2 regions of the Solwaraspora sp. WMMA2101 genome follow, and region 1 is predicted to be linked to the other one. Evidence: riboswitches for the same ligand, from Rfam matches in the RefSeq annotation. Region 1 holds a riboswitch; the other holds the start of a gene.
The links. Region 1 has a riboswitch for thiamine pyrophosphate ahead of ACN28F_RS25325 (ECF transporter S component). Riboswitches for the same ligand answer to the same signal wherever they lie in the genome.
Positions count from the first base shown of each region.

Region 2: another riboswitch for thiamine pyrophosphate. It lies ahead of ACN28F_RS19505 (thiamine phosphate synthase); the one in region 1 lies ahead of ACN28F_RS25325 (ECF transporter S component).

Region 1 is NZ_JBMHMA010000006.1:5,334,994-5,342,420, reverse strand. It holds gene ACN28F_RS25355 (ArsR/SmtB family transcription factor) at 1-172, shown strand, start outside; gene ACN28F_RS25350 (Fur family transcriptional regulator) at 222-656, shown strand; gene ACN28F_RS25345 (hypothetical protein) at 742-1,347, shown strand; gene ACN28F_RS25340 (DUF6328 family protein) at 1,330-1,860, opposite strand; gene ACN28F_RS25335 (TIGR03943 family putative permease subunit) at 1,940-2,683, opposite strand; gene ACN28F_RS25330 (permease) at 2,680-3,696, opposite strand; TPP riboswitch at 3,912-4,016, shown strand; gene ACN28F_RS25325 (ECF transporter S component) at 4,012-4,611, shown strand; gene ACN28F_RS25320 (ABC transporter ATP-binding protein) at 4,652-6,070, shown strand; gene ACN28F_RS25315 (energy-coupling factor transporter transmembrane component T family protein) at 6,100-6,873, shown strand; gene ACN28F_RS25310 (PHP domain-containing protein) at 7,080-7,427, shown strand, end outside.
Region 2 is NZ_JBMHMA010000006.1:4,071,261-4,078,687, forward strand. It holds gene ACN28F_RS19485 (ABC-F family ATP-binding cassette domain-containing protein) at 1-1,073, shown strand, start outside; gene ACN28F_RS19490 (aldo/keto reductase) at 1,102-2,082, shown strand; gene ACN28F_RS19495 (hypothetical protein) at 2,186-2,320, shown strand; gene ACN28F_RS19500 (DUF397 domain-containing protein) at 2,317-2,526, shown strand; TPP riboswitch at 2,831-2,942, shown strand; gene ACN28F_RS19505 (thiamine phosphate synthase) at 2,937-3,611, shown strand; gene thiO (glycine oxidase ThiO) at 3,608-4,744, shown strand; gene thiS (sulfur carrier protein ThiS) at 4,735-4,935, shown strand; gene ACN28F_RS19520 (thiazole synthase) at 4,941-5,711, shown strand; gene ACN28F_RS19525 (thiamine phosphate synthase) at 5,708-6,301, shown strand; gene thiD (bifunctional hydroxymethylpyrimidine kinase/phosphomethylpyrimidine kinase) at 6,301-7,128, shown strand; gene thiC (phosphomethylpyrimidine synthase ThiC) at 7,209-7,427, shown strand, end outside.

The DNA of each region.
Region 1 (7,427 bases):
GGAGAAGCTCGGCGCACCGCAGCCGCTGGTGTCGCAGCACCTTCGTGTGCTGCGTGGGGCCGGCGTGGTGCACGGCTCCCGGCGGGGCCGGGAGATCGCGTACGCGCTGGTCGACGAACACGTCGCGCACATCGTCGCCGACGCGGTCAGCCATGCCCGGGAGGTACGGTGACCCGCCACCGGCAGGATTCGGCAGCAGTACTTTGCCCCGGAGGCCCCAGATGAAGACTGGAGACACCACCACCGAGCAGGCGGCGGTCCGCAACACCCGGCAACGCAGCGCGGTGAGCGCCATCCTCGACGAGTTGGCGGGGTTCCACAGCGCCCAGGAACTGCACGCCATGTTGCGGGAACGCGGCGACCGGGTCGGCCTGACCACCGTCTACCGGACGTTGCAGGGGCTCGCCGACTCGGGCGAGGTCGACGTGATGCGTCCGCCCGGCGGCGAGCATCTGTACCGGCGGTGCAGCCAGGGCCACCACCACCATCTCGTCTGCCGATCCTGCGGCAGCACCGTCGAGGTCGAGGGGCCGGCGGTCGAGGCGTGGGCGGAACGGGTCGCGGCCCAGCACGGGTACGTCGGGGTGAGCCACACGATGGAGATCTTCGGCACCTGCCCGCAGTGCGCCAGCCGCAAGACCGGCAAGAAGTCCTAGCGGGATCACCCCAGACCATGCCGGTCGGTCGCGGCCGGCACCGGCCAGGACGGCGTGGTCGACACGGGTACGGCACGCTGTGCGCATGCAGATCTACGCCGACCGTTTCCCCGCCGCCGCCCGGCAGTTCGCCACCGATCTGATCGTCGTCGCCTGGGTCTACCTGTGGATCCGTGCCGCGCTCTGGCTGCACGAGCAGGTCGCTCGGCTCGCCGGCCCCGGCCGTACCCTGCAGGACGCCGGTGCCGGGCTGGCCGACAACCTCGCCGACGTCGGCGGCCGGGTCGGTCGGGTACCGCTCGTCGGTGACGAGTTGACCGCCCCGTTCACCCAGGCCGCCGGTGCCGCCAGATCGGTCGCGCAGGCCGGACGTGAGCAGCAGGACCTGGTCGCCGACCTGGCCGTGGCGCTCGCCGTCACCATGCTGATCTTCCCGGTGGGGCTGGTGCTGTTCGGTTGGCTGCCGCTACGCATCCGGTGGATCCGGCGGGCCAGCGCCGCCGTGGCCCTGCGTGACCTGCCGGCCGGTCAGGACCTGCTGGCGCTGCGGGCGCTGGCCGGTCGTCCGCTGGCCGCGATCACCGCGATCGACCCGGACGTGGCGGCCCGCTGGCGCGACGGTGATCCGCAGGTCACCGCCGCGCTCGCCGCGCTGGAGCTGCGATCCCTCGGGCTACGGGTGCCGCGCTGACGTCTGGTGACCGGCGGCATCGCCGCTGGCCGTCCCCTCGTCGTCGTCCTCGTCGTCGTCGCGCAGCCAGCCGCGGTGCACGAACGGCAGACCGGCCCAGAAGGTCAGGAACCAGAGCCCGGTGATGCCGCTGAGGACGAACCCGACCGTGCGCGGCAGGATGAAGTCGGTGACCAGCAGAACCGAGCTGACCATCGCCACCAGCATGAAGCCGAGGCCGCCGCTGGCCATCCGGTGGGCGAACCGGACCAGTTCGGGCTTACGGCCCTGGCGGAACAGCACCCGGTGGAACGCCACCGGCGAAATGATCATCGCGGCGGCGGCCGCCGCCGCGAGCAGCGCGACCACGTAGATGTCGCGCTGGAACGCGGTCGTGTCCGGGAAGCCGCTGCTGAACGGCAGCGTCAGCAGGAACGCGAAGAGAATCTGGACGCCGGTCTGGGCAACTCGAAGCTCCTGCAACAGGTCGGCGAAATTCCGTTGCCACCGTTCCCGCTCGGTCTCCCGGCTCATCCGTCTGGTCCCTCCCGCCACGTCCGTCACGTTGAAACGGCGGACGGGAAGATGCCCCGGACCGGCAGAAGTGAAACCTCTACTCGTACTGCTGCGCCGGCGGCTCGATCTCCTGCCAGGATTCGACCCCGAGGTACGGGATGCTCGCCCCGTTCACCGGGTCGGTGCCGATCCGGTCGCTGTACCGGCCGACCACCGCGATCCAGGTGTCCACCGGCAGCCCGGTGGGGGCGCTGCCGTCCATCCCGACCTTGATCGGTCGGCCGTCGGCGGCGCAGCAGGACAGCACGATACGGGCCAGCATCGGCTCGCCGTCCGGCCCTTCGGCGACGAAGCCGGTGAGCCGTACGGTCCGACCGTCCAGTGACCGACCCTCGTCGAAGATCGCCCGGGAGGCGTAGTCGAGGACGCTGATCTGGGCCGGGTCGCCGTCGGGCAGCGGTGGATAGTCCGAGGATGCCTGCTCGGCGCTGAGCGCGGTACCGGCCTGCGCGGCGGCGTACGAACCCAGCGCGGGCGGGGCGACCAGCAGCAGGCCGAGCACCGGCAGGATCAGCAGCCAGCCGACCCGCGGCTCGTGGTGGGCGTGGCCGTGACCGTCGTCGTGGTGGTCGTGGCCGTCGTCGGCCGGGGCGGGTGCGTTGCGCCGCCGCAGATCGTGCCAGAGCGTCATGATGCCGGCGGCGACCAGCAGCAGGCCCGCGACGATCAGGAACGGCTGCAGCACCTCCTTGACGTAGCGCAGGTACATCTCGGTGACGCTGGCCTTGACGACCGCGCCGCCGAGCAGCAGCAGCACCACACCTTGAGCCTGTTTGTTCACAACAGCACCGTCCCCACCGCGACCGCCACCACGATGGCGATCAGAAAGGTCGCCGGAGCGAACCGGTACGCGAACCGGCGCCCGAACGTACCGGCTTGCATCGAGATCAGCTTCAGGTCGACCATCGGGCCGACGACCAGGAACACCAGTCGCGAGGTGAGCGAGAACTGCGACAGCGACGCGGCGACGAACGCGTCGGCCTCGGAGCAGATCGACAGCAGTACGGCGAGCACCGCCAGGGCCAGGATGGACAGCACCGGGTTGTCGGCGAGGGTCTGCAGCCAGCGCTCCGGCACCAGCACGTTGATGCTGGCGGCGGCCATCGCACCGATCACCAGGAAGCCGCCGGCGTGCATGATGTCGTGCCGGACGGCCGCCCAGAATGCCCGCGCGCGGGACAGGTCGTCCAGATCCGGCCGGTGCGGCAACCGGATCCAGTCGGTGCGGCCCAGCCGCAGCCACAGCCAGCCCATCACCATCGCGACGATCAGGCTGGCGACACCTCGACCGAGCACCATCTCCGGGTTGTTCGGGAAGGCGACGGCCGTCGCGACCAGCACGATCGGGTTGATCGCCGGCGCGGCCAGCAGGAACGCCAGGGCGGCGGCCGGTGCCACGCCCCGACGGATCAACGACCCGGCGATCGGCACCGAGCCGCACTCGCAGCCGGGCAGCACCACGCCGGCCGCGCTGGCCACCGGCACCGCCAGCGCCGGATGCTTCGGCAACGCCTTCGCCCAGAACGACCGGGGCACGAAGACCGCGATGACCGCGGAGAGCACCACGCCGAAGACGAGGAACGGCATGGCCTGGACCATCACCGAGACGAAGACCGTGGTCCAGGTCTGCAGCCGGGGGTCGGAGATCAGGCCGGCCAACGGCTCGCGGAAGATCACCAACCCGATCAGCAGGAAGGCGAGCACCTCGACCGAGCCGACCCGGTCGCCGAACAGTCGCCGCCGGGGCGGCCGCGGGGCACCGGGCGACCCGCCGGAAGCGCCCGAGGCCGACAGGTCGTCGGCGTCCGACGTACCCCAGTCGACCTCGTCACCGGGGCGCGCCCGACGCGTCGCGGTGCGATCGGCAGCGGTCACGGAAGGTCGGTCCCCTCGCTGGACGGGTCGATGCGGGCACCCCACGATAACGCGTCCGGGGGTGCCCGCCGCCACACCCGGACGTCGCCTCTGTTCGCACCGGTCGCCCGGTGCTAGCGTCGACGGAACAACCTCATGTCCGACAGGGGAGCGCAGACAGCGCTGAGAGTGCGGGGAGCCCGCAGACCCTCGAACCTGATCTGGGTAATGCCAGCGCAGGGAGTTGGAGCGACGATGACGCTACGCAGTACCTCCGTCGACCGCCGTTGGCGGACCGTCGACATCGTGGTCGCCTCGGTGATCGCGGTCGCCTTCGGGGTGATCTTCTGGGCGTGGGGGCTGGTCTGGGCAGCCACCGAGGCCGCGTTCACCTTCTTCCCGCCCGCCCAGGCGGTGCTGTACGGGGTGTGGCTGGTGCCGGCTGTGCTCGGTGCCCTGGTGATCCGCAAGCCGGGGGCCGCGCTCTTCTGCGAACTGGTCGCCGCGTTGGTGTCGGCGGCGCTGGGCAGCCAGTGGGGCGCCGTGGTGGTGCTCCAGGGCCTGGCCCAGGGCGTCGGCGCCGAGCTGGTGTTCCTCGCGGTGGCGTACCGCTCGTTCCGGCTCCCGGTGGTGCTGGCCGCCGGGGCGGCCGCCGGGCTCGGCGCGGCGATCTTCGACCAGGTCCGGTACTACGCGCCGTACGATCTGGTCACCTTCCGGATCCCGATCTTCGTCGTGACCGTGGTCAGCGCGATCGTGCTGGCCGGTGCCGGCAGCGTCGCGCTGACCCGGGCACTGGCCCGGACCGGGGTGCTCGACCGGTTCCCGGCCGGCCGCGACCGCACCATGGTGTGAGCCGGGCCGAGCCGGGCCGTCGGCTGAGCCGGGCCGCGCGGTGAGCCGGCTGGAGCTGCGGGGCTTCGGCTGGCGGCACGCCGGCCGCCGGGCCTGGGCGGTGCGCGACGTCGACCTGCGGATCGGCGCCGGCGAACGGGTCCTGCTGCTCGGGCCGTCCGGCGCGGGCAAGAGCACCCTGCTGGCGGCGATGGCCGGGCTGCTGCCGGCCGACTCGGGCGAACAGGCCGGCACGGTGGGCGTCGACGGGCTCGACCCGCGCAAGGCCCGCGACCGGGTCGGCATCGTCTTCCAGGATCCGCAGACCCAGCTGGTGATGGCGCGCAGTGGTGACGACGTGGCGTTCGGGCTGGAGAACCGGGGCGTACCGGCTGCGGAGATCTGGCCACGGGTCGACGCCGCGCTGGCCCGGGTCGGTTTCCGGTACGGCCGGGACCGGCCGACCGCCGCGTTGTCCGGTGGCGAGCAGCAGCGACTCGCCCTGGCCGGGGCGCTCGCGCTGCGCCCGGACCTGCTGCTGCTCGACGAGCCGACCGCGAACCTGGATCCGGCCGGCGCCGACCTGGTCCGCGACGCGATCGCCGGCGCGCTGGCCGACGATGACGACACCACCCTGGTGATCGTCGAGCACCGGGTGGCGCAGGCGCTGCCGCTGGTCGACCGGGTGGTGGTGCTGGAACCCGGTGGCGGGGTGCGGGCCGACGGCCCGCCGACGGAGGTCTTCGACCGGTACGGCGGACAACTGGCCGCCGACGGTGTGTGGGTGCCCGACCAGCCACTTCCGGTACGGCGGTCCGGTCGACCCGCCGGTGCGCCGCTGCTGCACGCCGACCGGGTCGGGTTGCCGCCCCGGCTGGCCGTGCGCGCCGACGAGGTGCCGGTGCACGCCGGGGAGGCGCTGGCCGTACTCGGGCCCAACGGGGCCGGCAAGACCACCCTGGCGTTGCTGCTCGGCGGGCTGGTCGCCCCCGGTGCCGGCGCGGTACGGGCGACCGCAGCGCTGACCGGTGGGCAGGTCGGGGCGGTGCCGCACCGCTGGCGGGCGCCGGAGCTGGTCCGCCGGATCGGTTCGGTGTTCCAGAACCCGGAGCACCAGTTCGTCACCACGACCGTGGCCGACGAGTTGGCGCTCGGCCCGCGCCGCTGCGGTCTGCCGGAGCCGGCGGTCGGTCGGGTCGTCGACGAGCTGCTCACCCGGTTGCGGCTGGACCGGCTGGCGCGGGCGAACCCGTACACGTTGTCCGGTGGTGAGGCGCGGCGGCTGAGTGTGGCGACCGCTCTGGCCACCGCGCCGCAGCTGCTGGTGCTCGACGAACCGACCTTCGGCCAGGACCGCCGGACCTGGATCGAGCTGGTGGAGCTGCTGGCCGGGTTGCGCGACGAGGGACACGCCGTCGTCGCGGTCACCCATGACGCGGACTTCGTCGACGCGCTGGCCGACCGGCGGCTGGCCCTGTGACCGGCACCGTGGACGTGGCGGCGGGCGCGGTGACCGGCGCGGCGCGGCCGGCGGTGCTGGCCCGGCGCAACCCGATGGCGAAGCTCGTCGCGGCGTTGATCTTCTCGGTGGCGCTGCTGGCCACCCTGGACCCGCTCACCCCGGCGATCGCGCTCGCCGTCGAGGTCGCGGTGATCCCGCTGTTCGGCCTGCGCTACCGCACCGTGGCTCGGCGGATGCTGCCGGTGCTGATCAGCGCGGCCGGTCTGCTGGTGACCCTGCTGCTGTTCGCCGCCGAGCGGTCCGGGACCGTACTGCTGGCCGCCGGGCCGCTACTGCTGACCACCGGAGTCCTGATCACCGCGCTCGGCCTGGCATTGCGGCTGCTCGCCGTCGCGCTGCCCGGGGTGCTGGTCTTCGCCACCACCGACCCCACCGATCTGGCCGACGCGCTGATCCAGAATGCCAAGGCACCGCCCCGGTTCGCCATCGGTGCGCTCGCCGCCTTCCGGATGGTGCCGATGCTCAGCGCCGAGTGGCAGCTGCTGACGATGGCCCGGCGGGCACGTGGGGTGGACCCGGGCCGCAACCCGCTGCGCCGGTTGCGGCTGTTCGCCGCCACCGGCTTCGGCCTGCTGGTGCTGGCGATCCGCCGGGGAACGCGGCTGGCCACCGCGATGGACGCGCGGGGTTTCGACTCCGAGGTCGCGCGCACGAGCGCCCGTCGGCAGCGGTTCGGCGTGGCCGACGTCGGCCTGGTCGTCGGCGCGGCCGCTGTGGCCGCGTTGTCGTTGGCGACCGGGTTGGCCGCAGCGGCCGGCTGACCGGGCTGCCCGGCCGATGTCCGTGACGGCCGGACCGCACGGCCGGGTCCGTTCGGTGGATCCGCAGGTCACTACCGGTCGAACTGATGCACACATGGCAACGCTTTCACGCCCCGTGTGCCGCCGGGTCGACAACGTGTCGCCTGCTGTTTCCCCACCTGCATGAGATTGACCGCGACAACGTTGATCGACGAGGCGGAGCAGGAATGGGACACCACCACCACGATCACAGCCACGATCACGCCGCGACCGGTGCCGACGTACCGGCCGCTCTCGACCTGTCGGTGCCGGACGCCGAGCTCTCCGGACCCGAGGCGTCCCGGCGCAGTTTCCTGCGCAACGCCGGCCTGCTCGGCGCCGGTGCCGCCGCGTCGGTGCTCGCCGGTGGGCACGCCGCGCACGCCGCCCCGGCCGCCGACGACGAGACCTCGGCCGGCGGCGCGTCGACCGGCGACGGCGAGTTCGTCTGGCTGGCCGGCGACCACCACATCCACACCCAGTACAGCTCCGACGCCATGTACCGGGTGGTCGACCAGGCCAAGCACGCCCGCGCG
Region 2 (7,427 bases), 1.3 Mb from region 1:
ACGTACCGGGTAAACGGTGGCTGGAGCAGCGGCTGCGCGAGTCGGGCAAGTCGGTGCTCTACGTATCGCACGACCGGGAGCTGCTGGCCCAGACCGCCGACCGGGTGGTTGCCGTCGAAGGCGGCTCGGCGTGGACCCATCCGGGTGGCTTCGCCAGCTGGCACGAGGCTCGCACGGCCCGGCACGCCCGGTTGGAGGAGCAGCGTCGGCGCTGGGACGAGGAGCACGAGAAGCTGCGCGAACTGATGCTGATGTACAAACAGAAGGCGGCGTACAACGACGGGTTGGCCTCGCGCTACCAGGCGGCGCAGACCCGGCTGCGCAAGTTCGAGGAGGCCGGCCCGCCGCCGCTGCCGCCGAAGGACCAGTCGCTGCGGATGCGCCTGTCCGGCGGCCGGACCGGCAAGCGGGCGGTGATCTGCGAGCAGCTGGAGCTCGACGGGCTGACGTACCCGTTCGACCTGGAGATCTGGTACGGCGACCGGGTCGCGGTGCTCGGCGCCAACGGCACCGGCAAGTCGCACTTTCTGCGGCTGCTGGCCCGGGGCGGCACCGACCCGGACCCGGCGGCCGGACCGATCGCCGGCGCGGCGCTTGCCCCGGTGGTCCACGACGGCATGGTGCGGCTCGGTGCCCGGGTCCGGCCCGGCCACTTCTCGCAGACCCACGACCGGCCGGAACTGCTCGACCAGACCCTCGCCGACGTGCTGTGGCGCGGCGACGACCACCGGGCCGGGATGGACCGGCACGCGGCGATGGGTGTGCTGTCCCGCTACGACCTGGCCGGCCAGGGCGACCAGCGGTTCGGCACCCTCTCCGGTGGCCAGCAGGCCCGGTTCCTGGTGCTGCTGCTGGAGCTGTCCGGCGCGACCCTGCTGCTGCTCGACGAGCCGACCGACAACCTGGACCTGGCCTCGGCCGAGGCGCTGGAGGAAGGGCTCAAGGCCTTCGAAGGTACGGTGATCGCGGTCACCCACGACCGCTGGTTCACCCGGTCGTTCGACCGGTTCGTGCTGTTCCAGGGTGACGGCGAGGTGGTCGAGGTCCCCGAGCCGGTCTGGGACGTCCGCTGACCGTCGTAGGCTGGCCGGTGTGACTGAGATGATCTACCGCCGGTTGGGCGACTCGGGGCTGATGGTGTCGGCGGTCGGGGTCGGTTGCAACAACTTCGGCCGCAAGCTGGACGCCGCCGGCACCCGGGCGGTCGTCGACGCCGCCATCGACGCCGGGATCACCCTGTTCGACACCGCCGACATCTACGGCACCCCGCCCGGCGGTTCCGAGGAGCAGCTCGGGGCGGCGCTGCGCGGCCGCCGTGACGACGTGGTGCTGGCCACCAAGTTCGGCATGGACATGGCCGGCCGCAACGGCGTCGACCACGGGGTACGCGGCTCCCGGCGCTACATCGTGCGGGCCGTCGAGGCGTCGCTGCGCCGACTCGGCACCGACCACATCGACCTGTACCAGTTCCACGAGCCGGACCCGGTCACCCCGGTCGAGGAGACCCTGCAGGCCCTGGACGACCTGGTACGCGGCGGCAAGGTCCGCTACGTCGGCTGCTCCAACTTCGCCGGCTGGCAGATCGCCGACGCCGCGTGGACCGCGCGTACCGGTGGGTTGTCACCGTTCGTCAGCGCGCAGAACGAGTACAACCTGCTGGACCGGCGGGTGGAGCAGGAAGTGGTGCCGGCCTGTCGGCGCTTCGGCCTGGGGCTGCTGCCGTACTTCCCGCTCGCCGACGGGCTGCTGACCGGCAAGTACCGCCGGGCCGAGGCGCCGCCGGCGGGCAGCCGGTTGGCGGGCGAGGGCAGCCGGTACGTCGCCCGGCTGGCCGGGGCACCGTGGGACGTCATCGAGGCCCTCGACGCGTACGCCGCGAAGCGGGACCTGTCGCTGCTCACCGTCGCGATCGGCGGCCTGGCCGCGCAGCCGGCGGTGGCGTCGGTGATCGCCGGGGCGACCACCGCCGAGCAGGTACGGGCGAACGCCGCCGCCGGGTCGTGGCAGCCGGACGCCGACGACCTCGCCGAGTTGCGCGCGATCCTGCCGGATCCGGCCGGCCCCGGCGGCTCGCTGAGCTGAGCCTCACATGATCTTGTCTCCTCGGCTGGACTTACATCGATGATCAATTAGTAGTCGAAAACGCTGTCGTGGTGTCGTGGTAGAGACATGCCGCACCGAGGACGTGGTGCTGCTATGTGAGCTGTACGGCGCGGACCTGCCGACCATCGAGGCGTTGGCCGCGCTGGCCCCGAAGACCAAGGATGAGCAGGCCAGTCGTGACCTCTTCTGGCAGACCGCGAAGGAGTACGAGTCGTGATCGATCTTTCCGGCGCTAGCTGGCGCAAGAGCAGCCGATCGAACAATCAGGGTGAGTGTGTCGAGGTGGCTGACGGGCTGGGTGTGGTCGTCGGGGTGCGGGACTCGAAGGATCCGGGCGGTCCGGCGCTGGTGATCGCGCCGGCGAGCTGGTCGGCCTTCGTCGCCGCCGCGAAGGCGGGCACCCTCACCGACTCGCTGAGCTGAGCAGAACTGAGCGCCGCTGTCTCGGCCCCGCGTCGGCGTCGTCGACTGGTCCCGGGACACCTATTGCGTCGTGACGGTATTCCTGTGTGGAATAATTATTCCTCACAGGAATATTGCTGAAACCATACCTGCGCTGGACGAGGACAGGTTGGCTCCCGCCGGTCAGCCACGACCTCGACCGCGGTGCGCGACCTCGACCGCGCGGTGAGCCTGGTCACGGCCGACAGCGGGGCGAGGGCGGCAGACCGAAGGTTGCCTCGGATTGGCCCTTGGCGGATCGACGAGACCGTCGTACGGTAACAGGCAAGTAACCCACGGGAGCCCGGTGCACCGGGCTGAGAGGGAGGCTGACGCGGCCTCCGACCGTCGAACCTGATCCGGGTAATGCCGGCGCAGGGAGGAGCGTTGCCGTGCCGTCCCTTGGGCGACTGCATCTGATCACCGACACCCGACCCGGGTGCGACCCGCTCGGCGTACTGCGGGCCGCGTTGGCCGCCGCCCGCGCTGCCGACGCCGTCGCCGACCTCGTCGTGCAGGTGCGCGTCGAGGACGACATGTCCGACCGGGACGCCTACGAGTTGACCGTCCGTGCGGTCGCCGAATGCACCGCGTACCGGGTGACCTGCCTGGTCAACGACCGGTTGCACATCGCACTCGCCACCGGCGCGGCCGGCGCGCACGTCGGCGCGGCGGACCTGCCGGTTGACGCCGCCCGTCGGGTGCTCGGGCCGGCCGCGATCCTCGGTGCCACCGCGCGCGACCCGGCCACCGGGCGGGCGGCGGTCGCCGCCGGGGCGACGTACCTGGGGGTCGGGCCGTGCTACGCCACCGGCACCAAGACCGGGCTGCCCGACCCGATCGGGCCGGCCGGGCTGGCCGCCGTCGCCGCCGCGGTCGACGTACCGGTGGTCGCGATCGCCGGGGTCACCGTGGACCGGGTTGCACACCTGCTGGCCGCCGGGGCGTACGGGGTCGCGGTGGTCGGCGCGATCGCGGCCGCCGCCGACCCGGGCCGGGCCACCGCCGAACTGCTGACAGCGGTACGTCGTCGGCCGACCGCCGCCGCCGACGGAGCGCCGGCATGACGGCGACAAGCAGCGGGCCCGCCAACGGTCGGGCCGACGTGGCGGTGGTCGGCGGCGGGCCGATCGGGATGGGGATCGCCTGGCGGTGCGCGCAGCGTGGACTGCGTACCGTGCTGCACGACCCGGCACCCGGATCCGGGGCGTCGTCGGTGGCCGCCGGGATGCTCGCCCCGGTCGCCGAGTCGCACTTCGGCGAGGCGGAGCTGACCCGGCTGCTGGTCGACTCGGCGGCCCGCTGGCCGGCGTTCGCCGCCGAACTGACCGCCGTCACCGGCCAGGACATCGGCTACCGCACCGACGGCACCCTGGTCGTCACCCTCACCGGCGACGACCGGCAGGAGGCGCAGCGGCTCTGGGCGTACCAGCAGAGCCTGGACCTGCCGATCACGCTGCTGCGCGCCACGGCGCTGCGGGATCGCGAACCGGCGCTGGCCCCGAGGGCACGCGGCGGGGCGCTGATGCCCGACGACCACCAGGTCGACCCGCGTCGGCTGGTCGCGGCACTGGACACCGCGCTGGACCGGACCGGGGTCACCGTGGTCCCGCAACCGGTCACCGACGTCTCCACACTGGACGCGCAAGTGGTCGTGGTGGCCGCCGGCTGCGGCTCGGCGACGCTGACCGGGCTGCCGGTACGGCCGGTCAAAGGCCAGATCCTGCGGCTGCGGGCACCCGCCGGCGCCGTCGGGTTCCGGCACGTGATCCGGGGGTACGCCGACGGCCGACAGGTCTACCTGGTGCCGCGCGCCGACGGGGAGGTGGTCGTCGGCGCCACCGTCGAGGAACGCGGCGACACCACGGTGACCGCCGGTGCGGTGCTGGAGCTGCTGCGCGCCGCCGCCGACCTGCTGCCGGAGATCGCCGAGTACGAGCTGGTCGAGGCGCGGGCAGCGGCCCGGCCCGGTACGCCCGACAACGCGCCGCTGCTCGGCTGGCTTCCCACGGCCGACGGGCGGGTGCTGGTGGCGACCGGACATCACCGGCACGGCATCGTGCTGACCCCGGTGACCGCCGACCTGATCGCCGACCTGGCCGCCGGCGCCGACCCGGATCCGGTGCTGGCACCGTTCCAACCGGGCCGGTTCACGGCTGCGAACAGGGAGAACGCGAGGGAGAAGGAGCCATGGAGCTGATCGTGAACGGCGCGCCGGTCACCACGCCGACCGGTGTCACGCTCGCCGACGTCGTCCGTACGGTCACCGACGCCGACCGGGGTGTCGCCGTCGCCGTCAACGGTGCGGTGGTGCCGCGCAGCGGCTGGCCGGCCGAGCAGCTGTGCGACGGCGACCGGGTCGAGGTCCTGATCGCCGCGCAGGGCGGGTGAACCGGATGCCGTTCACCGTCGCCGGGCACAGTTTCGACTCCCGGCTGATCCTCGGCACCGGCGGCGCCGCCAACCTGCACATCCTGGAGCAGGCGATCGCCGCCAGCGGCACCGGGCTGGTGACGGTCGCACTGCGCCGGGTGGACAGCGCCGCCACCATGCACGGCGGACTGCTCGACCTGCTGGAACGCTGCGGCGTACGGCTGCTGCCGAACACCGCCGGCTGCTACACCGCCACCGAGGCGGTGAAGGTGGCCCACCTGGCCCGCGAGGCGTTCGACACCGACTGGGTCAAGCTGGAGGTCATCGGCGACGAGCGGACCCTGCTGCCGGACGGTGCCGAGCTGCTGCGCGCCGCCGAGCAGTTGGTCGACGAGGGTTTCACCGTGCTGCCGTACACCACCGACGATCCGGTGCTGGCGCGGCGGCTGGCCGACGTCGGTTGCGCGGCGGTGATGCCGGCCGGCGCGCCGATCGGCTCCGGCCTGGGCATCCTCAACCCGCACCACCTCCGGCTGATCCGTCAGTCGGTCGACATCCCGGTGATCCTGGACGCCGGGGTCGGCACCGCCTCCGACGCCGCGCTCGCCATGGAGCTGGGCTGCGACGCGGTGCTGCTGGCCAGCGCGGTGACCCGGGCCGCCGACCCGGTGGCGATGGCCACCGCCATGCGGTACGCCATCGACGCCGGCCGGCTGGCGGCCCGCGCCGGTCGGATCCCGAAGCGGTTCCACGCGCTGGCGTCCACTCCGGACGAGGGGCGGCCCGAGCTGTGAACGGGATCGTGCTGCTCACCGACCGTCGACAGGCGACCCGGCCGCTGCCGCAGGTGGTGGCGGCGGCGGTGGCCGGCGGCGTCCGGCAGGTGGTGCTGCGGGAACGCGACCTGCCCCGGGCGCAGCGCGTCGCGCTGGCCGACCAGTTGCGCGGCGTTCTCGCTCCGGCCGGCGGCACCCTGATCGTCGCTGGTCCGGACCCGCTCGGCGGTGACGCCGTGCACCTGAGCGCCGCTGGGCCCTACCCGCCGCCGAGCTTCGGGCTGGTCGGGCGCTCCTGCCACGACGAGGCCGAACTCGGCCGACTGACCACGGAGGACTACGTGACGGTGTCACCGGTGTTCACGACCGCGTCCAAACCCGGCTACGGGCCGCCACTCGGTCCGGCCGGGCTGGCCCGCCTGGCACGGGCCGCCGGCCGGCCGGTGGTCGCGCTCGCCGGAGTGACCACGGCGGAGCAGGTCGCCACCTGTCGGGCGGCCGGTGCCGCCGGGGTGGCGGTGATGGGCGCGGTGATGCGGGCCGCCGACCCGGCGGCCGTGGTCCGCGAGCTGGCCGCCGGGTTGCTGCCGGCCGAGGTGGGCTGCTGATGACCGGCGACCGGACCACCCCGGTGGTGGCGATGACGATCGCCGGATCCGACTCCGGCGGCGGCGCCGGCATCCAGGCCGACCTGAAGGTCTTCGCCGCGCTCGGCGTCCACGGCACCAGCGCGATCACGGCGGTGACGGCACAGAACACCCGGGGTGTGACGGCGGTGCACCAGCTGCCCGCCGGTCAGGTGCGTGCCCAGATCGAGGCGGTCCGCGTCGACCTGCCGGTGGCTGCGGTCAAGACCGGCATGCTCGGTACGGCGCGGGTCGCCGGGGTGGTCGCCGCGCTGGCCCGCGCGGGGGAGCTGCCGAACCTGGTCGTCGATCCGGTGCTGGTCTCCACCAGCGGGCACCGGCTCGGGGTGGTCGGCGCGGTGGAGCGGCTGCTGCCGTACGCCCTGGTGGCGACGCCGAACCGGGCGGAGGCGTCGGCGCTGGTCGGCTGGCCGGTGCGGACCCGCGAGGAGATGGCACGGGCGGCGGCCGAGCTGGTCGCCGGCGGGCCGAGGTTCGTGGTGGTCACCGGCGGCGACCCGGACGGTACGTCGACCGACCCGGCGGCGGTCGACGTGGTCGCGACGGCCGACAGCAGTTGGCAGCTGACCGGTGAGCGGCTGGCCACCCGCAACACCCACGGCACCGGGTGCAGCTTCGCGGCGGCGGTCGCCGCCCGGCTGGCCCTCGGTGACGACGTACCGGCCGCCCTGATCTTCGCCAAGGGGTACGTGGCGGGCGCGTTGGCCGGGGCCGCGCACTGGCGGCTGGGTGCCGGGCACGGCCCGGTCGACCACTTCGGCTGGTCCCGCCAGCCGCTGTCCACCTGAAGCCGCACCCCATCTGAAGCCGCACCCATCTGAAGTCGGCAACTGTCCGAAGTCGGCACATATCTGAAGGAGGCCCGCCGATGCAGGCTCGTCGCAAGGTGTACGTGCAAGGACCGCGACCGGACATCCAGGTGCCGTTCGCCGAGGTGACCCTGGCCGGCGACAACCCGCCGGTGCGGCTCTACGACACGTCCGGCCCGGGATCGGACCCGCAGGCAGGGCTGCCGCCGCTGCGCGGACCGTGGATCGCGCAGCGTGGTGACGTCGCTCCGGCACGTGGGGCCGGCACCCCGCTGGCG